Regions from separate parts of the Streptomyces sp. NPDC002499 genome, predicted to be linked through region 2. Evidence: riboswitches for the same ligand, from Rfam matches in the RefSeq annotation. Region 2 holds a riboswitch; the other holds the start of a gene.
What was found. A riboswitch is a leader RNA that binds a small molecule or an ion and turns the genes downstream of it on or off. The one in region 2 is predicted to bind glycine.
Positions count from the first base shown of each region.

Region 1: linked by a shared signal. The riboswitch ahead of gcvP (aminomethyl-transferring glycine dehydrogenase) and the one ahead of gcvT (glycine cleavage system aminomethyltransferase GcvT) in region 2 are both predicted to bind glycine.

Region 1 covers NZ_JBSFXO010000012.1:6,798-16,607, reverse strand. Annotated here, with positions in the region: gene modB (molybdate ABC transporter permease subunit) at 1-568, shown strand, start outside; gene ACWD5F_RS31590 (ABC transporter ATP-binding protein) at 660-1,844, shown strand; gene ACWD5F_RS31585 (TOBE domain-containing protein) at 1,882-2,301, shown strand; gene gcvP (aminomethyl-transferring glycine dehydrogenase) at 2,367-5,252, opposite strand; glycine riboswitch at 5,429-5,524, opposite strand; gene ACWD5F_RS31575 (PRC-barrel domain-containing protein) at 5,638-6,015, shown strand; gene ACWD5F_RS31570 (DNA polymerase IV) at 6,305-7,729, opposite strand; gene ACWD5F_RS31565 (MerR family transcriptional regulator) at 7,797-8,480, opposite strand; gene ACWD5F_RS31560 (bifunctional nuclease family protein) at 8,696-9,169, opposite strand; gene ftsR (transcriptional regulator FtsR) at 9,254-9,810, opposite strand, start outside.
Region 2 covers NZ_JBSFXO010000013.1:43,657-53,466, forward strand. Annotated here, with positions in the region: gene ACWD5F_RS33575 (family 2A encapsulin nanocompartment cargo protein cysteine desulfurase) at 1-1,654, shown strand, start outside; gene ACWD5F_RS33580 (LLM class flavin-dependent oxidoreductase) at 1,858-2,880, shown strand; gene ACWD5F_RS33585 (L-serine ammonia-lyase) at 2,939-4,306, opposite strand; gene glyA (serine hydroxymethyltransferase) at 4,388-5,647, opposite strand; gene gcvH (glycine cleavage system protein GcvH) at 5,662-6,039, opposite strand; gene gcvT (glycine cleavage system aminomethyltransferase GcvT) at 6,113-7,231, opposite strand; glycine riboswitch at 7,269-7,379, opposite strand; glycine riboswitch at 7,380-7,472, opposite strand; gene ACWD5F_RS33605 (AAA family ATPase) at 7,621-8,295, shown strand; gene ACWD5F_RS33610 (enhanced serine sensitivity protein SseB) at 8,561-9,352, shown strand; gene ACWD5F_RS33615 (enhanced serine sensitivity protein SseB C-terminal domain-containing protein) at 9,537-9,810, shown strand, end outside.

The DNA of each region.
Region 1 (9,810 bases), on a different contig from region 2:
GCTGCTGGCCCGCACGGAGTTCCCGGGCCGCGGCTTGGTACGAGCCTTGGTGACCCTCCCCCTGGTCCTGCCCCCCGTCGTCGGCGGCGTAGCCCTCCTCCTGGCCCTCGGCCGCAACGGCATCGTCGGCCAGTGGCTCGACTCCTGGTTCGGCATCACGCTCCCGTTCACGACGACGGGCGTCATCGTGGCGGAGACTTTCGTGGCGATGCCGTTCCTGGTGATCAGCGTGGAAGGCACGTTGCGCGCGGCGGACCCCCGCTACGAGGAGGCGGCGACGACTTTGGGCGCCTCCCGCTTCACGGCGTTCCGCCGAGTAACCCTCCCCTTGATCGCCCCGGGCATCGCGGCCGGCGCGGTCCTGGCCTGGGCCCGAGCGCTGGGCGAATTCGGAGCGACGATCACTTTCGCCGGCAACTTCCCCGGCCGCACCCAAACGATGCCCCTGGCGGTCTACTTGGCCCTCCAGAACAACCCAGAAGCCGCCATCGCCCTGAGCCTGGTCCTCCTCGCCGTCTCGATCACAGTCCTGGCGGCACTTCGGGAGCGGTGGGTGAGCCCGGCGTGAGGGGGATGGGTTGGAGCGGCGACGGCCTGTCGAAGGCGAAGGCTCACTGGAATGACGGCTCGTCTACGAACACCCGCTGGATGACCGCCTGATGACGAACACTCCTCCCGCAGCCGCCGACGGCGCGAAGCCCCCACAGGGGCCACCCGCACCCAACAACGAAACCAGCACGGGTGGTGCGGGTGGGAACTCTTTCCCGGCCGAAGGCCGGGCACCCTCCACGCACCCGCACCAGCCCCCCGGCCTGCACGCCCACCTCGTCGTAGACCTCAACACCTTCCGCCTGGACATCAAACTCACCGCCGCCCCCGGCGACGTAGTAGCCCTCCTAGGCCCAAACGGCGCAGGCAAAACAACCGCCCTACGCACCCTCGCCGGCCTCACCCCCCTCACCTCCGGCCACCTCCACCTCGACGGCACCCCCCTACACCGCACACCCCCCGAATCCCGCCCCGTAGGCGTCGTATTCCAGGACTACCTCCTCTTCCCCCACCTCACGGCCCTGGACAACGTCGCCTTCGGCCCCCGCTGCCACGGCGCAACAAAAAAAGAAGCCAGAGCCCAAGCAGCAACCTGGCTGACCCGCATGGGTCTGAAGGCCCACACCACCACCAAACCCCGCCACCTCTCCGGCGGCCAGGCCCAACGCGTAGCCCTCGCAAGAGCCCTCGCCACCAACCCCCGCCTACTCCTCCTGGACGAACCCCTCGCCGCCCTGGACGCCCGCACCCGCCTCGACATCCGCACCCAACTCCGCCACCACCTGGCCGACTTCGAGGCAGTAGCGGTCCTCGTCACCCACGACCCCTTGGACGCCATGGTCCTGGCCGACCGCTTGGTGGTAATCGAGGACGGCCGCGTAGTCCAGGAAGGCACCCCCACAGACATCGCCCGCCACCCCCGCACGGACTACATCGCCCAACTCGTAGGCCTCAACCTCTACAAGGGCGAGGCCGAAGGCCACACGGTCACCCTCACCACGGGCCCGGAGATCACCACCGCGGAACACCTCACCGGCGAGGCCTTCGTCGCCTTCCCACCCAGCGCCGTCACCCTCCACCGCACCCGCCCCACCTCCACCAGCGCCCGCAACCTCTGGCACTGCGAGGTCGCCGGCCTGGAGACCCACGGCGACCAGATCCGCGCGGACCTCACCGGTGAACTCCCCCTCGCCGCCGACCTCACCACGGTCGCCGCGGCCGAACTCGACCTGCACCCCGGCGCCTCGGTCTGGGCGACGGTCAAGGCGACGCAGACGCACGCGTACCCGGCATAAAGCCCCACAAGGCCCCACAAGGCCTACGGTGATGGCCATGACCCTCAGCATCCGCAACCAGCTCCCCGGCACCGTCACCACCGTCACCCCCGGCGAGGTGATGGCGACCGTTGGCATCCGCCTCACCGGCGGCCAGAACCTCACCGCAGCGATCACCCGCGAAGCCGTCACCGACCTCTCCCTCGCCCCGGGCACCCCCGTCCGCGCCCTGGTGAAATCGACCGAGGTCTCCCTCTCCACCGGCCCGGTCAAGGGCTTGTCGATCCGCAACCAACTCCCCGGCACGATCACGGAGATCACCACCGGCGAGGCGATGGCCTCGGTCAAGCTCGACGTCGAGGGCGGCGCCCTGACCGCCGCCATCACCCGCGAAGCCGTGGACGACCTCGCCCTCAAGACCGGCGACCCGGCCGTCGCGTTGATCAAGTCGACGGAAGTCTCCCTGTCGACGACCTGACGCGGAAACAGAAGGGCTCCCGCCGACATCCATCCGGCAGGAGCCCTTCCGTCCGATCAGCGCTGTCAGTCCTCGTACGCGTCCAACGGCGGGCAGGAGCACACCAGGTTGCGGTCACCGAAGGCCTGGTCGATCCGCCGCACCGGCGGCCAGTACTTGTCGGCCACCGAGACCCCGCCCGGGAACACGGCCTCCTCGCGCGTGTACGCGTGCTCCCACGCACCGCCCAGCGCGCGCGCCGTGTGCGGAGCGTTCCGCAGCGGGTTGTCGTCGGCGGGCCACTCCCCCGCCCCCACCTTCTCGATCTCCGCGCGAATGGCGATCATCGCCTCGCAGAACCGATCCAGTTCGATCAGGTCCTCGGACTCCGTCGGCTCGATCATCAGCGTGCCGGCCACCGGGAAGGACATCGTCGGCGCGTGGAACCCGTAGTCGATCAGCCGCTTGGCGACATCGTCGACGCTCACGCCGGTCGCCTTGGTCAGCGGCCGCAGATCGATGATGCACTCGTGCGCGACCAGCCCGCCGGGCCCGGTGTAGAGCACGGGGAAGTGCGGCTCCAGGCGCTTGGCGATGTAGTTGGCGCTGAGCACCGCCACCTGCGTGGCCCGCTTCAGCCCCTCGCCGCCCATGAGCCGGACGTACGCCCACGAGATCGGCAGAATGCCGGCCGACCCCCAGGGCGCGGCCGAGATCGGCCCCACACCCGTCTCGGGCCCGGCCGCCGGCTGCAACGGGTGGTTCGGCAGGTACGGCGCGAGGTGCTCGCGCACACCGACCGGCCCGACACCCGGACCGCCGCCACCGTGCGGAATGCAGAACGTCTTGTGCAGATTCAGGTGCGAGACGTCCCCGCCGAAGTGCCCCGGCTTGGCAAGCCCCACAAGGGCGTTGAGGTTGGCGCCATCGACGTACACCTGCCCACCGACCTCGTGGACCTGCGCACAGATGTCCGCGACATGCTCCTCGAACACACCGTGCGTGGACGGGTACGTGATCATCAGCACCGACAGCTCGTCCCGGTACTGCTCGATCTTCGCCCGCAGATCCTCGACGTCGATCTCGCCGTCCCCGGCGGTCTTCACGACGACGACCTTCATGCCCGCCATCACGGCACTCGCGGCGTTGGTGCCGTGCGCGGACGACGGAATCAGACACACGGTCCGCTGCTCGTCCCCGTTGGCACGGTGATATCCGCGTACGGCGAGCAGACCGGCCAGCTCCCCCTGCGACCCGGCGTTGGGCTGCAGCGACACCTTGTCGTACCCGGTGACCTCGGCGAGCCGCTCCTCCAGCTCACGGATGAGCGTCAGATAGCCCTGCGCCTGCTCGGCGGGCGCGAAGGGGTGCAGCTGCCCGAACTCGGGCCAGGTGACCGGCTCCATCTCCGTGGTGGCGTTGAGCTTCATCGTGCAGGAGCCCAGCGGGATCATGCCGCGGTCGAGCGCGTAGTCACGGTCGGCCAGCTTGCGCAGGTAGCGCAGCATCGCCGTCTCGGAACGGTGCTCCTGGAAGACGGGGTGGACCAGGAACTCGTCGCTCCGCAACAGCGCCTGCGGAATCGTCTCCCCGGCGACCGCGTCCAGCGCGTCCACGTCCCCCGCGACCCCGAACGCGGCCCACACGGCACGCAGTTGGGCCCGCGCGGTCGTCTCGTCACAGGCGATCGACACGTGATCGGCGTCGACCGGGTACAGGTTGACCCCGTTGTCCCGCGCGGCGGCGACGACCTCGGCGGCCCGCCCTTCCACGCGCACGGTGAGCGTGTCGAAGTAGGTGCCGTGCACGACCTCGACCCCGCCGGCCCTGAGCCCCTCGGCCAAGATCGTCGCGTACCGGTGGGTGCGCCGCGCGATCACCCGCAGCCCCTCGGGCCCGTGGTAGACGGCGTACATACCGGCCATGACGGCGAGCAGCACCTGCGCGGTACAGATGTTGCTGGTGGCCTTCTCCCGCCGGATGTGCTGCTCACGCGTCTGCAGCGCAAGCCGGTAGGCCTTGTGCCCGTCGGCGTCCACGGACACACCCACGAGCCGCCCGGGCAGGCTGCGCGCGAACCTCTCGTGCACGGCCATGTAGCCCGCGTGCGGCCCGCCGAAGCCCATCGGCACACCGAACCGCTGCGTCGTACCGACGGCGATGTCCGCCCCCAGCTCACCGGGCGACTTCAGCAGCGTCAGCGCCAGCAGATCGGCGGCGACGGTGACGAGCGCACCGAGCCCGTGCGCCTGCTCGATCAACGGCTTGATGTCCCGTACGACACCGGAGGCTCCGGGGTACTGGACGAGAACGCCGTTGATCTCCCGCTCCGCGACCTCGGCCGGGATGCCGTCGGCGAGGTCGGCGACCACGACCTCCACGCCGGCCGGCTCGGCCCGCGTCTGGATCACGGCGATGGTCTGCGGCAACGCGTCCGCGTCGACCAGGAACAGACCCTTCTTGTTCTTGCCCATCCGCCGGGACAGCGCCACGGCCTCGGCGGCGGCCGTGCCCTCGTCGAGCAGCGAGGCACCGGAGGTCGGCAGCCCGGTCAAGTCGGCAACCATGGTCTGGAAGTTGAGCAGAGCTTCCAGCCGACCCTGTGAGATCTCCGGCTGGTACGGCGTGTAGGCCGTGTACCAGGCCGGGTTCTCCATCACGTTGCGCAGGATGACGGGCGGCGTGAAGGTCCCGTAGTACCCGAGGCCGACCATGGAGTCGAGAACCTGGTTCTGATCGGCGAGCGACCGCAGCTCGGCCAGCACCTCGGCCTCGGTGCGCGCACCGGGCAGGTCCAGGTCATCGGCGTTCTTGATCACATCCGGCACCGCGGCGGCGGTGAGCTCGTCCAGCGAGCCGTAGCCGACCTGCGCGAGCATCTTGGCCCGCGCCTCCTGGTCGGGCCCGATGTGGCGCTGCTCGAACGGGATTCCCGCTTCGAGCTCGGAGAGCGGAGTGCGATGGGCGGTCATTGCGGAGGCCTCCTGGTCGGTCACGACCTTCGAGGGGCACCACGGCACGGGTACCCCGACGGCCTCCCCCTCTGTCATCTCAACCTGAGAGCTTCACCGGGCATCCCGAAGGGGCCCGACTTTCACCGTCGGTGAGAGCGGAGGCCTTCGACACCCGCCCTGCTTTCCAGAGTGACCTCGTCCGTGCGGTACGTGGGCCTGAGAGATTCCGGGGAGGATTTGCTCCTTCGGCGCCTCCGATGATGTCTGGAGGACTCTCCCGCACGGGGTCAGCAGCCGCTGCCAGCCTACCAGCGGGCACACCGCACGGGCCTTCGAGTGGCCACCATCACCAATGTGCTCTTTTGTAGTGTTTACGAGTGCGTCGCGACCACGTGGAGGCCCCGTGCAGACCGACATCGATCCACGCAACCTGATCGGCCGCAAGGCGTTCGACCGCAACGGCACCAAGATCGGCACGATCGACGAGATCTACCTCGACGACGCGACCGGCGTGCCGGAGTGGGCCGCCATACGCACCGGCCTCTTCTCCCGCGACGCCTTCGTCCCCCTGGAACCCAGCGAACTGGTCGAAGGCACCCTCCACGTCCCCTTCGAACGCGCCCTCATCAAAGACGCCCCCGACTTCGGCGTGGGCCGCCACCTCTCCCCCCAACAAGAACTCCAGCTCTACCACCACTACGGCCTCGACACAGCACCCCCACCAGAGTTCCCAGACAGAGACTTCGGCAAGCTGGCAGGCACAGAGGACGCAGACGCCTGAACCGTCTGCCGACACCTACCCACTACTTGCTCAGCCCGCGAGCAGTCCCACGCCACCATCCACCCCCACCCGCCTAGCCTGCGGGCAGTCGTGCCGCTGAGGCGCCACCCACCCCACAGCCAGACGGCCCCACCCACCAGCCTCGCGCCAGGCGGCGGCGCGCGGCGCCCCGCCCTCAAACCCGCTCAGCCTGCGGGCAGTCGTGCCGCTGGGGCGGCACGGGTGGGCGCAGGCGGCACCCCGCCAGCGCCGGGCCGCGCGACCCACCCGCCTCAGCTCCGACTGACAGTCACATCCGAACGCCGTCCACGGAAACCCCGGGACCTCCCGAAACCAACGGCAACGGATCCGCCGGCTCCAACTCCAGGTCATCGACCCGAAACGTCCGCACCCGCCCCGGCTCAGACCCCGGCGTCTCAAACCGCACAGTCACCCGCCCAAGCCCACTCCCCTGCACCCACCCATGCCCAAATTCGGCATGCCGCACATCATGCCCCGAAGGCCACCGCCGCTCAGCAGCAACAATCACCTGCTCCTCAACCGCCTCCGCATCCGCCCCCACCCGCTCCCCCACCTCAACCTCCACATCCGAGTACTCCGCACCCATCCCACCCCCAACAACCGCCGCCCCCGTCCCCGCTTCCGCCGCCTGCGCAAAAAGATCCTCCTGCGTGAAGTCGGCAAGCCCACTCACCCCCACCCCCAACAACCGCACCCCACCCGTCGTATCCACGGCCTCCAACAACCGCAAGGCAGCCTCCCGCACCACCCCAGGATCATCCGTAGGCCCCCGCAAGGTCTCGGACCGAGTCAACGTCGAGAAGTCGTACCGCCGCACCTTCAACACGATGGTCCGCCCGGACAACCCCGCCGACCGCAACCGCCCCACACACCGATCCGCCAGCCGCTGCACCTCCAACCCCACCCGCACCCGGTCATGAATGTCCACGTCATACGTGTCCTCGACCGACACCGACTTGGTCTCCCGCTCAGCGACGACAGGCCGATCATCACGCGCCAACGCCATCGCGTAGAGCCCGTGCCCGTGCGCCTTCCCCAACAGCCGCACCAACTCGTCCTCCCCGGCCTCGGCCAGATCATCGACCGTGGTGATCCCGGCCCGCCGCAGATGGTCCCCCGTCGCCGGCCCCACCCCCGGCAGGATCCGCACCGGCATCGGCCCGAGCATCGCCCGCTCGGTCCCCGGCTCGATGAGCACCAGCCCGTCCGGCTTGGCCTCCTCGGAGGCGATCTTGGCGAGCATCTTGGACGCGGCCAGGCCCACGGACCCGGTCAGCCCCGTGACCGCCCGTATGTCCGCGCGCAGCTTCTCCCCGACCAGCCGCGCCGACGCCCTGTCCCAGGCCGCCCCGTCGGTCTCCAGGTCCACGAACGCCTCGTCCAGGCTCAGCGGCTCCACCAGCGGCGACAACAGGTGCAGGAGCCCCATCACCTGTTCACTGATCGCCCGGTAGAACCCGAAGCGCGGCACCAGATACGCGGCGTTCGGCGCGAGCCGCCGCGCCTGGGCCATCGGCATCGCCGACCTGACCCCGAACACCCGGGCCTCGTACGAGGCGGTCGCGACCACCCCACGCGGCCCGAGCCCGCCCACCACGACGGCTTTCCCGCGCAGACTCGGCTTGGACGCCTGCTCCGCCGAGGCGTAGAAGGCATCCATGTCGAGATGCAGGATCGTGGGCGCGTTTCTCACATCTCCGATGCTGCACTACGCCACTGACAACGCACCCGTACGACCGCCGGGTGCCGCCCCGAGCCGCTCAGACGGCCCGGTTCCGGCGCCGCGCCAGCTCGTCCGCGGGATTGTTGCCGACCAGCGTCTCGCCCGTGTCGACGCGCTCGCCGTGCAGCTGCGAGAGCGCGCTCTCGACGTCCCGCCACACCACTCCGACGGCGATCCCGAAGATGCCCTGGCCGCCCTGGAGCAGCGCGTGGACCTCGTCCGGCGAGGTGCACTCGTAGACCGTGGCGCCGTCGCTCATCAGCGTCATGCGCTCCAGATCGCGGAACCCGCACGCGCGCAGATGCTGGACCGCGGTGCGGATGTTCTGAAGGGACACACCGGTGTCCAGGAACCGCTTGACGATCTTCAGGACGACTACGTCCCGGAAGCTGTACAGCCGCTGCGTGCCCGATCCGTGCGCGGGCCGCACGCTCGGCTCCACGAGCCCGGTGCGCGCCCAGTAGTCCAGTTGGCGGTAGGTGATCCCGGCGGCCGCACAGGCCGTAGGACCTCGGTAGCCGATCTGCTCGGACGCCATGGACGCCGCCCCTCCGCTGCTCGGCACGGCCGCCGGCCGCTGCGGGACGTGACCGGGCGCGCTGCTGTGATGGGGATCCCCCCAACCCGAACGCAGTTGAGAGCTTGGGGGAGGGTACGGACCGCTCTCCCCGAGACCGTGTCCCGGGGCACCCCCAGCCGTACCGTCGCCGCTGCTTCTCACGCCGACCTCCGTCCTTGACCTGCCTTCACGACGGTAGGCAGTCACCAGGGGTGCGTCAACGATCGCCACACTCGGCACGCCGGGTGATAATCACCCTAGGAGTGGTTTCCCGCACCCAACCGCGGGGAAAGGCTAGCCGAATGTGCCCGGAGCAAGGCCCAGGACGCTCGCAGTGGCCTCCGGCAAATGCCGGCATTTTCTCCGCGCCCCGCGCCTCACTGGCTGCTGGTGCCGAAATCCTCGGGTGAGATCTGGTCGAGGAACTCGCGGAACTTCTCCACCTCGTCCTCCTGCTCGTCCGGGATCGCGATGCCGGCGTCGTCCAGCACCCCGTCGCTGCCGTAGATCGGCGTGCCCGTGCGCAGCGCCAGCGCTATGGCGTCGGACGGGCGCGCGCTCACCTCGACCCCGCTGGCGAAGACCAGTTCGGCGTAGAAGACGCCCTCGCGCAGGTCGGTGATGCGCACTTCGGTGAGCTCCTGGCCGACGGCCTCCAGCACGTCCTTGAACAGGTCGTGGGTCAGCGGTCGTGCGGGGGCCATGCCCTGCTGGGCGAAGGCGATCGCCGTAGCCTCGCCCGGCCCGATCCAGATGGGGAGGTAACGGTCGCCTCCCACTTCACGCAGGAGCACGATCGGTTGGTTGGAGGGCATTTCGACCCGGACACCTACGACATCGAGCTCGTTCACACAGCAACCCTAGGACGTGCCCGGGACGTTTGGGTAGTCGGGCAGGGAACGGGGGGATGATCCGGCCGCCGCGTGGCGCCCGGCTCAGGGCAGGCGCACGCCCAGCGCGGTCTGCACGAGCGCGGCGTGCAGCCGTACGGTGAGCGCCGCCAGCTCCTTCGTACGGGCCTCCGCGTGGGCCCTGGTCTGCGGATTGCGATGGCGTTTCAGCGGGGCGACCACCTGGTCCACGAGCCCGGCCTCGCGATCGGCCGCCGCCTTCATCACCCGAAGGTGGCGCGGCTCGATCCCGAACCGGCCCAGCTCCACGACGAGCACGGCCACGGTGGCCGCCTCCGCGTCGTACGCCCCGTCCGGCAACGGCCCGACGAGCCCGTACGACTCCCACTCCTCGAGCTCCTGCTCCCCGATGCCGGCCGCCGCCAGCAGCTCGTCCCGGCCGATCCGAGCCGCCGTGGGGCCCTCGGGGACCTCCAGGGCGGTCTCGCCGTCCCGCTGACGCCCCACCGCGGGCAGCAGTACGGCCTCACCGCGCTCCATGGCGTCCAGGTGCTCCCGGATGACCTTGAGCGGCAGATAGTGGTCCCGCTGCATCCTCAGGACGTGACCGAGGCGCTCGACGTCACCGGGGCTGAACTTGC
Region 2 (9,810 bases):
GCCGACCGGTCTGCCGGTCCGATCGGAGTGGCCCGCGCCCACCGGCCTGCCGGCCGCGGACCCGCCCCCTCCGGCGCCGACCGCCGGAATGAGCCCGCCTTCCGGGCCGCCCCCGACCAGCGCCCCGGCCACGTTCGCGGCGACCGCGCCCGGCCTCGCCGGCCCCACCCCGGAGGTGCCGGCCCCACCCGTGGCCCCCGCTCCCTCCGGGCCGTACTACTTCCTCACCGAGGCACCCGGCTTCCCCGCCCAGCCGCCGGAGCTGCCCGGCTTCGGGCACCTGGGGCTGCCGCCCCTGCCGCCCCTCTTCGAGTCCGCGGCGCCGACGGCCACGGCGACGCCGTACTACTTCCTCCGGGAACCCGGCGTACCGGGCGTGCCCGACGCACCCGGCGCACCGGAGGGGCTGCCGGTCGACCCGCACCCGGCGTTCGACGTGCACGCGGTGCGGCGGGACTTCCCGATCCTGTCCGAGCTGGTCAACGGGCGTCCGCTGATCTGGCTGGACAACGCCGCGACCACGCAGAAACCGCAGGCGGTGCTGGACCGGCTGGTCGAGTTCTACTCGCGGGAGAACTCCAACATCCACCGTGCGGCACACGAGTTGGCGGCCCGCGCGACGGACGCGTACGAGGGCGCCAGGAACACCGTCGCCCGGTTCGTCGGGGCGGGCTCCGCCAAGGAGATCGTGTTCGTCCGGGGCACCACCGAGGCGATCAACCTGGTCGCCAAGGCGTGGGGGCCCAAGAACCTCCGCGCGGGCGACGAGATCGTGCTCTCCCACCTGGAGCACCACGCCAACATCGTGCCCTGGCAGATGATCGCGCAGCAGACCGGCGCGGTGATCAAGGTGATCCCGGTCGACGACGACGGACAGGTGCTGCTCGACGAGTACACCGCGCTGCTGTCCGACCGCACCAAGCTGGTGTCGGTCACCCAGCTCTCCAACGCGCTCGGCACCGTCGTACCGGTCGAGCAGATCATCGAGAGTGCGCACCGGGCCGGCGCACGGGTCCTCGTCGACGCGGCGCAGTCCGTCCCGCACCTGCCGATCGACGTCACGGCGCTGGACGCGGACTTCCTGGTCTTCTCCGGGCACAAGCTGTTCGGGCCGACGGGGATCGGTGTGCTCTACGCCAAGCGCGAGGTCCTCGAGGACATGCCTCCGTGGGAGGGCGGCGGCAACATGATCACCGACGTCACTTTCGAGAAGTCCAGCTACCAGCCTCCGCCGGGCCGCTTCGAGGCCGGCACCGGCAACATCGCGGACGCGGTGGGGCTCGCCGCGGCCATCGACTACGTCGAGCGCATCGGCCTGCCGAACATCGCCGCCTACGAGCACACCCTGCTCGAACACGCCACCGAGGGCCTGCGCGGGGTGCCCGGACTCCGGCTGATCGGCACGGCCCCGAACAAGGCGAGCATCGCGTCCTTCGTCCTGGACGGCTACGAGCCCGCCGAGGTCGGCACCGCCCTCAACGAGGAGGGAATCGCGGTGCGTTCGGGCCACCACTGCGCGCAGCCGATCCTGCGCCGGTACGGGCTGGAGGCCACGGTCCGTCCGTCGTTCGCCTTCTACAACACGCACGAGGAGGTGGACACGCTGATCACGGCGGTCCACCGGCTGGCGGGCCGACGCGGCGGTCACCACTAGCCGGGGCCACCACGTCGAGTCACCGATGCCACGCTGCCCGGACGGGATCCCGTCCGGGCAGCGTGCGTGCCGCTTCTGTGGGGGGCAAAACGTTTTGGGTCCTTGGCCCCTCCGGTTCACCCTCAGCCCCCGCCTCCCCGACGGCCGCCGCACCGTCGTCCTGGTGGGGGAATCAAACGGGGCCACCGGACGCTTTGGCCTGCGTGAAAAAGATAGGTTTCCTCTCGTTCGGTCACTGGTCGCCGAGTCCGCATTCCCAGACGCGGTCCGGCGCCGACTTCCTGCACCAGTCCATCGATCTGGCGGTCGCCGCCGAGGAGCTGGGCGTGGACGGCGCGTACTTCCGCGTGCACCACTTCGCGCAGCAGGCGGGCAGCCCGTTCCCGCTGCTCTCGGCCATCGGCGCGCGGACCTCGAAGATCGAGATCGGCACCGGCGTGATCGACATGCGCTACGAGAACCCGCTGTACATGGCGGAGAACGCGGGCGCGGCCGACCTGATCTCCGGCGGCCGACTCCAGCTCGGCATCAGCCGTGGCTCACCGGAGCAGGTGATCGACGGCTGGCGCTACTTCGGCTACGCCCCCGAGGAGGGGGAGACCGGCGCGGACATGGCCCGCCGGCATGCCGAGGCGTTCCTCAAGGTGATCGAGGGCGAGGGCTTCGCGCAGCCGAACCCGCGGCCCATGTTCCCCAACCCGCCGGGACTCCTGCGCGTCGAGCCGTACTCCGAGGGGCTGCGCGAGCGGATCTGGTGGGGCTCCAGCTCGAACGCGACCGCCGTCTGGGCCGCGAAGCTGGGGATGAACCTGCAGAGCTCCACGCTGAAGGACGACGAGACGGGCGAGCCGCTGCACGTCCAGCAGCGCAAGCAGATCGAGGCGTACCGCGAGGCGTACAAGGAGGCGGGCCACACGCGGGAACCGCGGGTGTCCGTCAGCCGCAGCATCTTCGCCCTCACCGACGACATGGACCGGGCCTACTTCGGCCGCGACCGCAACTCGCGGGACCAGGTCGGCATGATCGACGACAAGACCCGGGCGATCTTCGGCCGCTCGTACGCCGCCGAGCCGGACGTGCTGGTGAAGCAGCTCCAGGAGGACGAGGCCATCCAGGCCGCGGACACCCTCCTGCTCACCGTCCCGAACCAGCTCGGGGTCGACTACAACGCCCATGTGCTGGAGAGCATCCTGACCCAGGTGGCACCGGAGCTGGGCTGGCGCTGAATGTCCTGCCCGCCCTGCGCGCGGGGCGGGCGCTGTGCGGCTCGGCGGCCTCGACGCCTCAGCACTCGATGATGTTCACCGCGAGCCCACCCCGGGCCGTCTCCTTGTACTTCACGCTCATGTCCGCCCCGGTCTCCTTCATGGTCTTGATGACCTTGTCGAGGGAGACCTTGTGCGAGCCGTCCCCCCGCATCGCCATCCGCGCCGCCGTGACCGCCTTCACCGCGGCCATGCCGTTGCGTTCGATGCAGGGGATCTGGACGAGGCCCCCGACGGGGTCGCAGGTGAGGCCGAGGTTGTGCTCCATGCCGATCTCGGCCGCGTTCTCGACCTGTTCGGGGGAGCAGCCGAGGACCTCGGCCAGGGCGCCGGCCGCCATCGAGCAGGCGGAGCCGACCTCGCCCTGGCAGCCGACCTCGGCGCCGGAGATGGAGGCGTTCTCCTTGAAGAGCATGCCGATCGCGCCGGCCGCGAGCAGGAAGCGCACCACGCCGTCCTCGTCGGCGCCGGGCACGAAGTTGATGTAGTAGTGCAGGACGGCCGGGATGATGCCGGCGGCGCCGTTGGTCGGGGCGGTCACGACCCGGCCGCCCGCCGCGTTCTCCTCGTTCACGGCCATCGCGTAGAGCGTGATCCACTCCATCGCGTGCGCCAACGGGTCGCCTTCGGCGCGCAGTTGGCGGGCCGACATGGCGGCCCGGCGGCGGACCTTCAGGCCGCCCGGCAGGATGCCCTCGCGGGCCATGCCGCGTGAGACGCACGCCTGCATCACCCGCCAGATGTCGAGGAGCCCCGCGCGGATCTCCTCCTCGGTGCGCCAGGCGCGCTCGTTCTCCAGCATCAGGGCGGAGATCGACAGGCCCGTCTCCTTCGTCAGGCGCAGCAGCTCGTCGCCCGTGCGGAAGGGGTACTTGAGGACCGTGTCGTCCAGCTTGATCCGGTCCGCGCCCACCGCGTCCTCGTCGACGACGAAGCCGCCGCCCACCGAGTAGTACGTCTTCGACAGCAGCTCGGCGCCCTTGGAGTCGAACGCCCACAGGGTCATGCCGTTGGCGTGGTAGGGCAGGGTCTTACGGCGGTGCAGGACCAGTTCGTCGTCGAAGGAGAACGGGATCTCGTGCTCGTCGAGGAGCCGGATCCGCCCCGCCGCCTTGATCGCCTCGACCCGCTCGTCCGCCCCCTCCACGTCCACCGTCCGTGGTGAGGCGCCCTCCAGACCGAGCAGCACCGCCTTGGGCGTGCCGTGCCCGTGCCCGGTGGCGCCGAGCGAGCCGTACAGCTCGGCGCGGACCGACGCGACGGACTCCAGCAGCTCCTCGTTGCGCAGCCGGCGCGCGAACATGCGGGCCGCGCGCATCGGGCCCACCGTGTGGGAGCTGGACGGGCCGATGCCGATCGAGAACAGGTCGAAGACCGAGATGGCCACGGGAACTCCTCAGAACGCTTGGTGGTGCGGGGTGGGGCACCGCGCTCACCTTCCAGTGTGCGCGGTGCCCCGAGGGGCCGACTACAGCCCGGGGTACAGCGGGTGTTTCGCGGCGAGCGCGGTCACGCGCGCCTTGAGCGCCTCGGCGTCGTACACGGGCTTGAGCGCCTGCGCGATCACGTCCGCGACCTCGGCGAAGTCCTCGGCCGTGAAGCCGCGGGTGGCCAGGGCCGGCGTACCGATGCGCAGACCCGAGGTCACCATGGGCGGCCGCGGGTCGTTCGGGACGGCGTTGCGGTTGACCGTGATGCCGACCTCGTGAAGTCGGTCCTCGGCCTGCTGCCCGTCGAGGGCGGACTCCCGCAGGTCGACCAGGACCAGGTGCACGTCGGTGCCGCCGGACAGGACGTTCACCCCGGCCTCGCGCGCGTCGGCCGCGGTGAGGCGCTCGGCGAGCAGCCGGGCACCCTCCACCGTACGCCGCTGGCGCTCCTTGAACTCCTCGCTCGCGGCGACCTTGAAGGAGACCGCCTTGGCCGCGATCACGTGCTCCAGGGGACCGCCCTGGAAGCCCGGGAAGACGGAGGAGTTCAGCTTCTTCGCGAACTCCTTCTTCGCCAGGATGATCCCGCCGCGCGGACCGCCGAGGGTCTTGTGGGTGGTGGAGGTGACGACGTCCGCGTACGGGACCGGGTTCGGGTGCAGACCCGCGGCCACCAGGCCCGCGAAGTGCGCCATGTCGACCCAGAGATACGCCTCGACCTCGTCGGCGATCCGGCGGAACTCCGCGAAGTCCAGCTCGCGCGGGTACGCCGACCAGCCCGCGATGATCACCTTGGGCCGGTGCTCCTTGGCGAGCTTCTCCAGCTCGGCCATGTCGACCAGACCGGTCGTGGAGTCCACGTGGTAGGCGACCACGTCGAACTGCTTGCCGGAGAAGTTCAGCCGCATCCCGTGGGTGAGATGGCCGCCGTGCGCCAGGTCGAGCCCGAGGATGGTGTCGCCGGGCTGGGCCAGCGCGAACAGGGCGGCCTGGTTGGCGGAGGCACCCGAGTGCGGCTGCACGTTGGCGTACTCGGCGCCGAACAGGTCCTTGACCCGGTCGATCGCGATCTGCTCGACCACGTCGACGTGCTCGCAGCCGCCGTAGTAGCGGCGGCCCGGGTAGCCCTCGGCGTACTTGTTGGTGAGGACCGAGCCCTGGGCCTCCATGACCGCGACGGGCGCGAAGTTCTCGGAGGCGATCATCTCCAGCGTGGACTGCTGGCGGTGCAGTTCGGCGTCGACCGCGGCGGCGACGTCCGGGTCCAGCTCGTGCAGGGGCGTGTTCAGTGCGGACATGCGTCTGTGACCCCTCAGCCGGCCGTCTCGGCGGCGTACTCGTCGGCCGACAGCAGGTCGGCGGGCTCCTCGGTGTAGCGGACCTTGAAGAGCCAACCGCCCTCGAAGGGGGCCGAGTTCACCAGCGACGGGTCGTTCACCACGTCCTCGTTGATCTCGGTGACCTCGCCGCTGACCGGCGAGTACAGGTCGCTGACCGACTTGGTCGACTCCAGCTCGCCGCAGGTCTCGCCCGCGGTCACCTCGGAGCCGACGTCAGGGAGCTGGGCGTAGACGACGTCACCGAGCGCGTTGGCCGCGAACTCGGTGATGCCGACCGTCGCGACGCCGTCCACGGCGGCCGACAGCCACTCGTGCTCCTTGCTGTAGCGCAGCTGCTGGGGATTGCTCATGGCCTGGATTCTCCTGTACGCGGGGGAGTGTGGGTGAAGGGTGAAGAGGTGCGGGGGAGCACTGCGGAAAGTGTTACTTCCGGCGCTTGTAGAACGGCAGCGCCACGACCTCGTACGGCTCGTGGCTGCCCCGGATGTCCACGCCGACCCCGGCCGTGCCGGGCGCCGCGTGGGCCGCGTCGACGTAGGCCATCGCGATCGGCTTCCCCAGCGTGGGGGAGGGGGCGCCGGAGGTGACCTCGCCGATCACCTGGCCGTCGGCGACGACCGGGTAACCGGCACGCGGCACCCGTCGGCCCTCGGCGACCAGGCCGACCAGGACGCGCGGCGCGTCGTGGTTGAGGTTCTCGAGGGCCTCGCGCAGCGCCTGGCGCCCCACGAAGTCGCCCTCCTTCTCGAACTTCACCACCCGGCCGAGCCCGGCGTCGAAGGGGGTGAGCGAGGCGCTCAGCTCATGCCCGTACAGCGGCATGCCCGCCTCCAGGCGCAGCGTGTCCCGGCAGGACAGACCGCAGGGGATCAGGCCGACGCCCTCGCCCGCCTTGGTCAGCGCCTGCCACAGCTCGACCGCGTGCTCCGGCTTCACGAACAGCTCGAAGCCGTCCTCGCCGGTGTAGCCGGTGCGGGCGATGAGGGCGGGGACACCGGCGACCGTGCCGGGCAGACCGGCGTAGTACTTCAGGCCGTCGAGGTCGGCGTCCGTGAGGGACTTGAGGATGCCGGGGGACTCCGGCCCCTGGACGGCGATCAGCGCGTAGGCGTCCCGGTCGTCGCGCACCTCGGCGTCGAATCCGGCCGAACGTTCCGTCAGCGCGTCGAGCACGACCTGGGCGTTGGAGGCGTTGGCGACGACCATGAACTCGGTCTCCGCGAGGCGGTAGACGATCAGGTCGTCCAGGATGCCGCCGTCGGCCCGGCAGATCATGGTGTAGCGGGCGCGGCCGACGCCGACGGAGGCGATGTTGCCGACGAGGGCGAAGTTCAGGAGCCGGTCCGCCTCCGGGCCGGTGACGGTGATCTCACCCATGTGGGAGAGGTCGAAGAGCCCGGCCTTCGTGCGTACGGCGAGGTGCTCGTCGCGCTCGGAGCCGTAGCGCAACGGCATGTCCCAGCCGGCGAAGTCGGTCATGGTCGCGCCCAGCGAGCGATGCAGGGCATCGAGCGCGGTGTGACGGGGTTCGGTGCTGCTCATCGGACGTGAGTCTCCCAAGGCATGACGGCGAGGTCGTTCCTCCCCATCTGTCATCGGAACCTGAGAGGTTCGTCATGACCGCACGGGACATGACTTGCACCTTGGGTGGGGCCACCGGCAACACCGGGGACCCGCTTTTCAGATGTGCCTCGCCCGCGCGGTAACGGGGCCTGAGAGATTCAAGGGAGGGACTTGCTCCTTCGGCGCCCCAGGTGACCGGGGACTCTCCCGCGCGGATTCAAACGGCCGGTATGCAGTTGGCGCGCACATCATCGCACAGGCTCTGTAACAGGCTTGTGGCCGGAACCGAACGGAACCGGGAGACACCGTGGATTACCTTCTCTTTACATTCGGTGGGGAGAAGCTTTCCTGACCCGGCAGGGAGGACGATCACGGTGACAAGGACCACGGCGTACGCGGCGACCTCGGCCGTCGCGCTGCCCCAGCAGGCCCCGGCACCCGCCCGCGAGCGCTGCGCCGAGCGGCCGGCCCCGGTCGTCCGCGACCTGCGCGACCGCTCGGGCCGCAGCCCGCACGCCCTGCTCTTCGGCCCCCGCGACCTGGTGGTGATCACCGGCCTGCCCGGCAGCGGCAAGTCCACGCTGATGCGGCGCGCGGTCAAGGGCATCCGCATCGACTCCCAGGACGCCCGCGACCGCTGGGACACCCGGGCGTCCCGCTTCCTGCCGTACGCCGTCTACCGCCCCCTGGTCCGCCTCGCCCACTACGCCGGTCTCGGCCGCGCCCTGCGCGCCGGCGCCGGCGTCGTCGTGCACGACTGCGGCACCCAGGCCTGGGTGCGCGGCTGGCTGGCCCGCGAGGCCCGGCGCCGCGGCGGCATCCTGCACCTGGTCCTGCTCGACGTGCCCCCGCGCACCGCCCTGGCGGGCCAGCGCGACCGCGGCCGGGGTGTCTCCCGCTACGCCTTCCTGCGCCACCGCACGGCGGCCGGCCGGCTGATCCGCTCCGTGGAGCGCGGCGACCTGCCCGAGGGCGTCGGCTCGGCGGTGCTCCTGGACCGGGACGCGGCGGACGTGCTGCGCAGGATCGGATTCACGGGCTGAGGTGCCGCCGCCGATGGGCCGCCGTCGAGCCGCGCCGCCTCGGGGCCGCCGCGCTCGTCGAGCCGTGCCGAGGCGGCAGTGGCCCGCGGCGGGCGGTGCCCGGACCGGTCTCGCGCCGGGACCCTCCGGTCCGGCCGTCGTCCCGGCCCGTGCGTTCCGCGGACGGTGCGCCGGGCGAGATCGGCCGCACGAGCCCACCGCCAGGGGCCCCGTACCCGTTAGCCTTTGCTGCCACAGCGGTACTTCACAGCAGGCGGTCGGACAGATGGACTTCCCAGCGGATCTCCCCGCGGAGTTTCCCATGCAGGCGCACCCCCATCCGCACGGCGGATGGCCCGGCAACGAGCTGGAGGAGGTGCTGTCGGCGTCCCTCGGCGTGCCCATGGCGGGCGGCCGGATCGTCGAGGTGCTCAGCCGCAGCTTCCTCTGGATCCCGCTGCCCAGCGGCGGCGGCCCGCACAGCGGCCCGCTGGACCTGCCCACGCTGGAGATCGAGGGCCAGGCCTACGTCCCGGTCTTCAGCTCCGAGGAGCAGTTCCGGCATGTCGTCGGCGCGCATCTGTCGTACACGATCGCGCCCGCCGTCGAGTTCGCCCGCGGTCTGCCCCCGCAGGTCGGCATCGCCGTGAACCCGGACGGCATGGTCGGGATCCCGCTCCCGCCGGCCGCCGTCGCCGAGCTGTGCCGCATCGGCCGCACCCTCCTCGACGGCCCCACCTCCGGCGGCCGCGTCCGCCTCTTCGAACCGGACTGGCAGGACGACCCGGTCGACTTCCTCGCCGCCGCCTCCGCCGAGTTCGAGACAACTCCCGTGATCCAAACGGCCCGCCGCTGCCTCGCCGCGATCGAGACGGCGGACCCGGTGATGTTCGTGGGCGTCGAACTCTCCGAATGGGAGGGCGACCTACGAGCCGTCCCCCTGGAGGCCCTGGGCCGAGCCCTGACCAAGTCCCCACCCCAGTGGCCGGTCAACCTGGTCCTCCTGGACGTCACGGACGACCCGGTGGCGACGTGGATGAGGCAACAGGTCAGGCCGTTCTACCAACGGAACTTCTGAACGCCGCAGGGTCAACCAACCTAGGGGCGCGGGGAACTGCGCGATCAACCACGACGGACCCGCACTCGCCGACGGACAACAAGCCCCGAGCTCATGGGCGCTTAAGCTGTCACAGACACGCGGGGCACATCTCGAAGGGGCGGTAAGACACGTGAGCGCGAGCCTCAGCGGCAGCGTGGAGCACATGCTGCGCCAGGTCACGCCAGGGCGCTACGACGCCTACGAGGCCCTGCTCCGCGCCCTCGCGACCCCCGGTGCGGGCCAGGTCTGGATGCTCCTGTGGCACGGCCAGTCCGGCTCCCCGGACGCCCAGTACGGAAACATGGAGGTCGAGGGCCACGGCTACGCCCCGTGCGTCACCTCCGCCCAGGAGCTGTCCGCCAGCGGCTGGAACCGCTCGTACGAGGTCGTCGACGGGGTCGACGTGGCCCGCACGCTCTATCCCGACCACTTCGGCC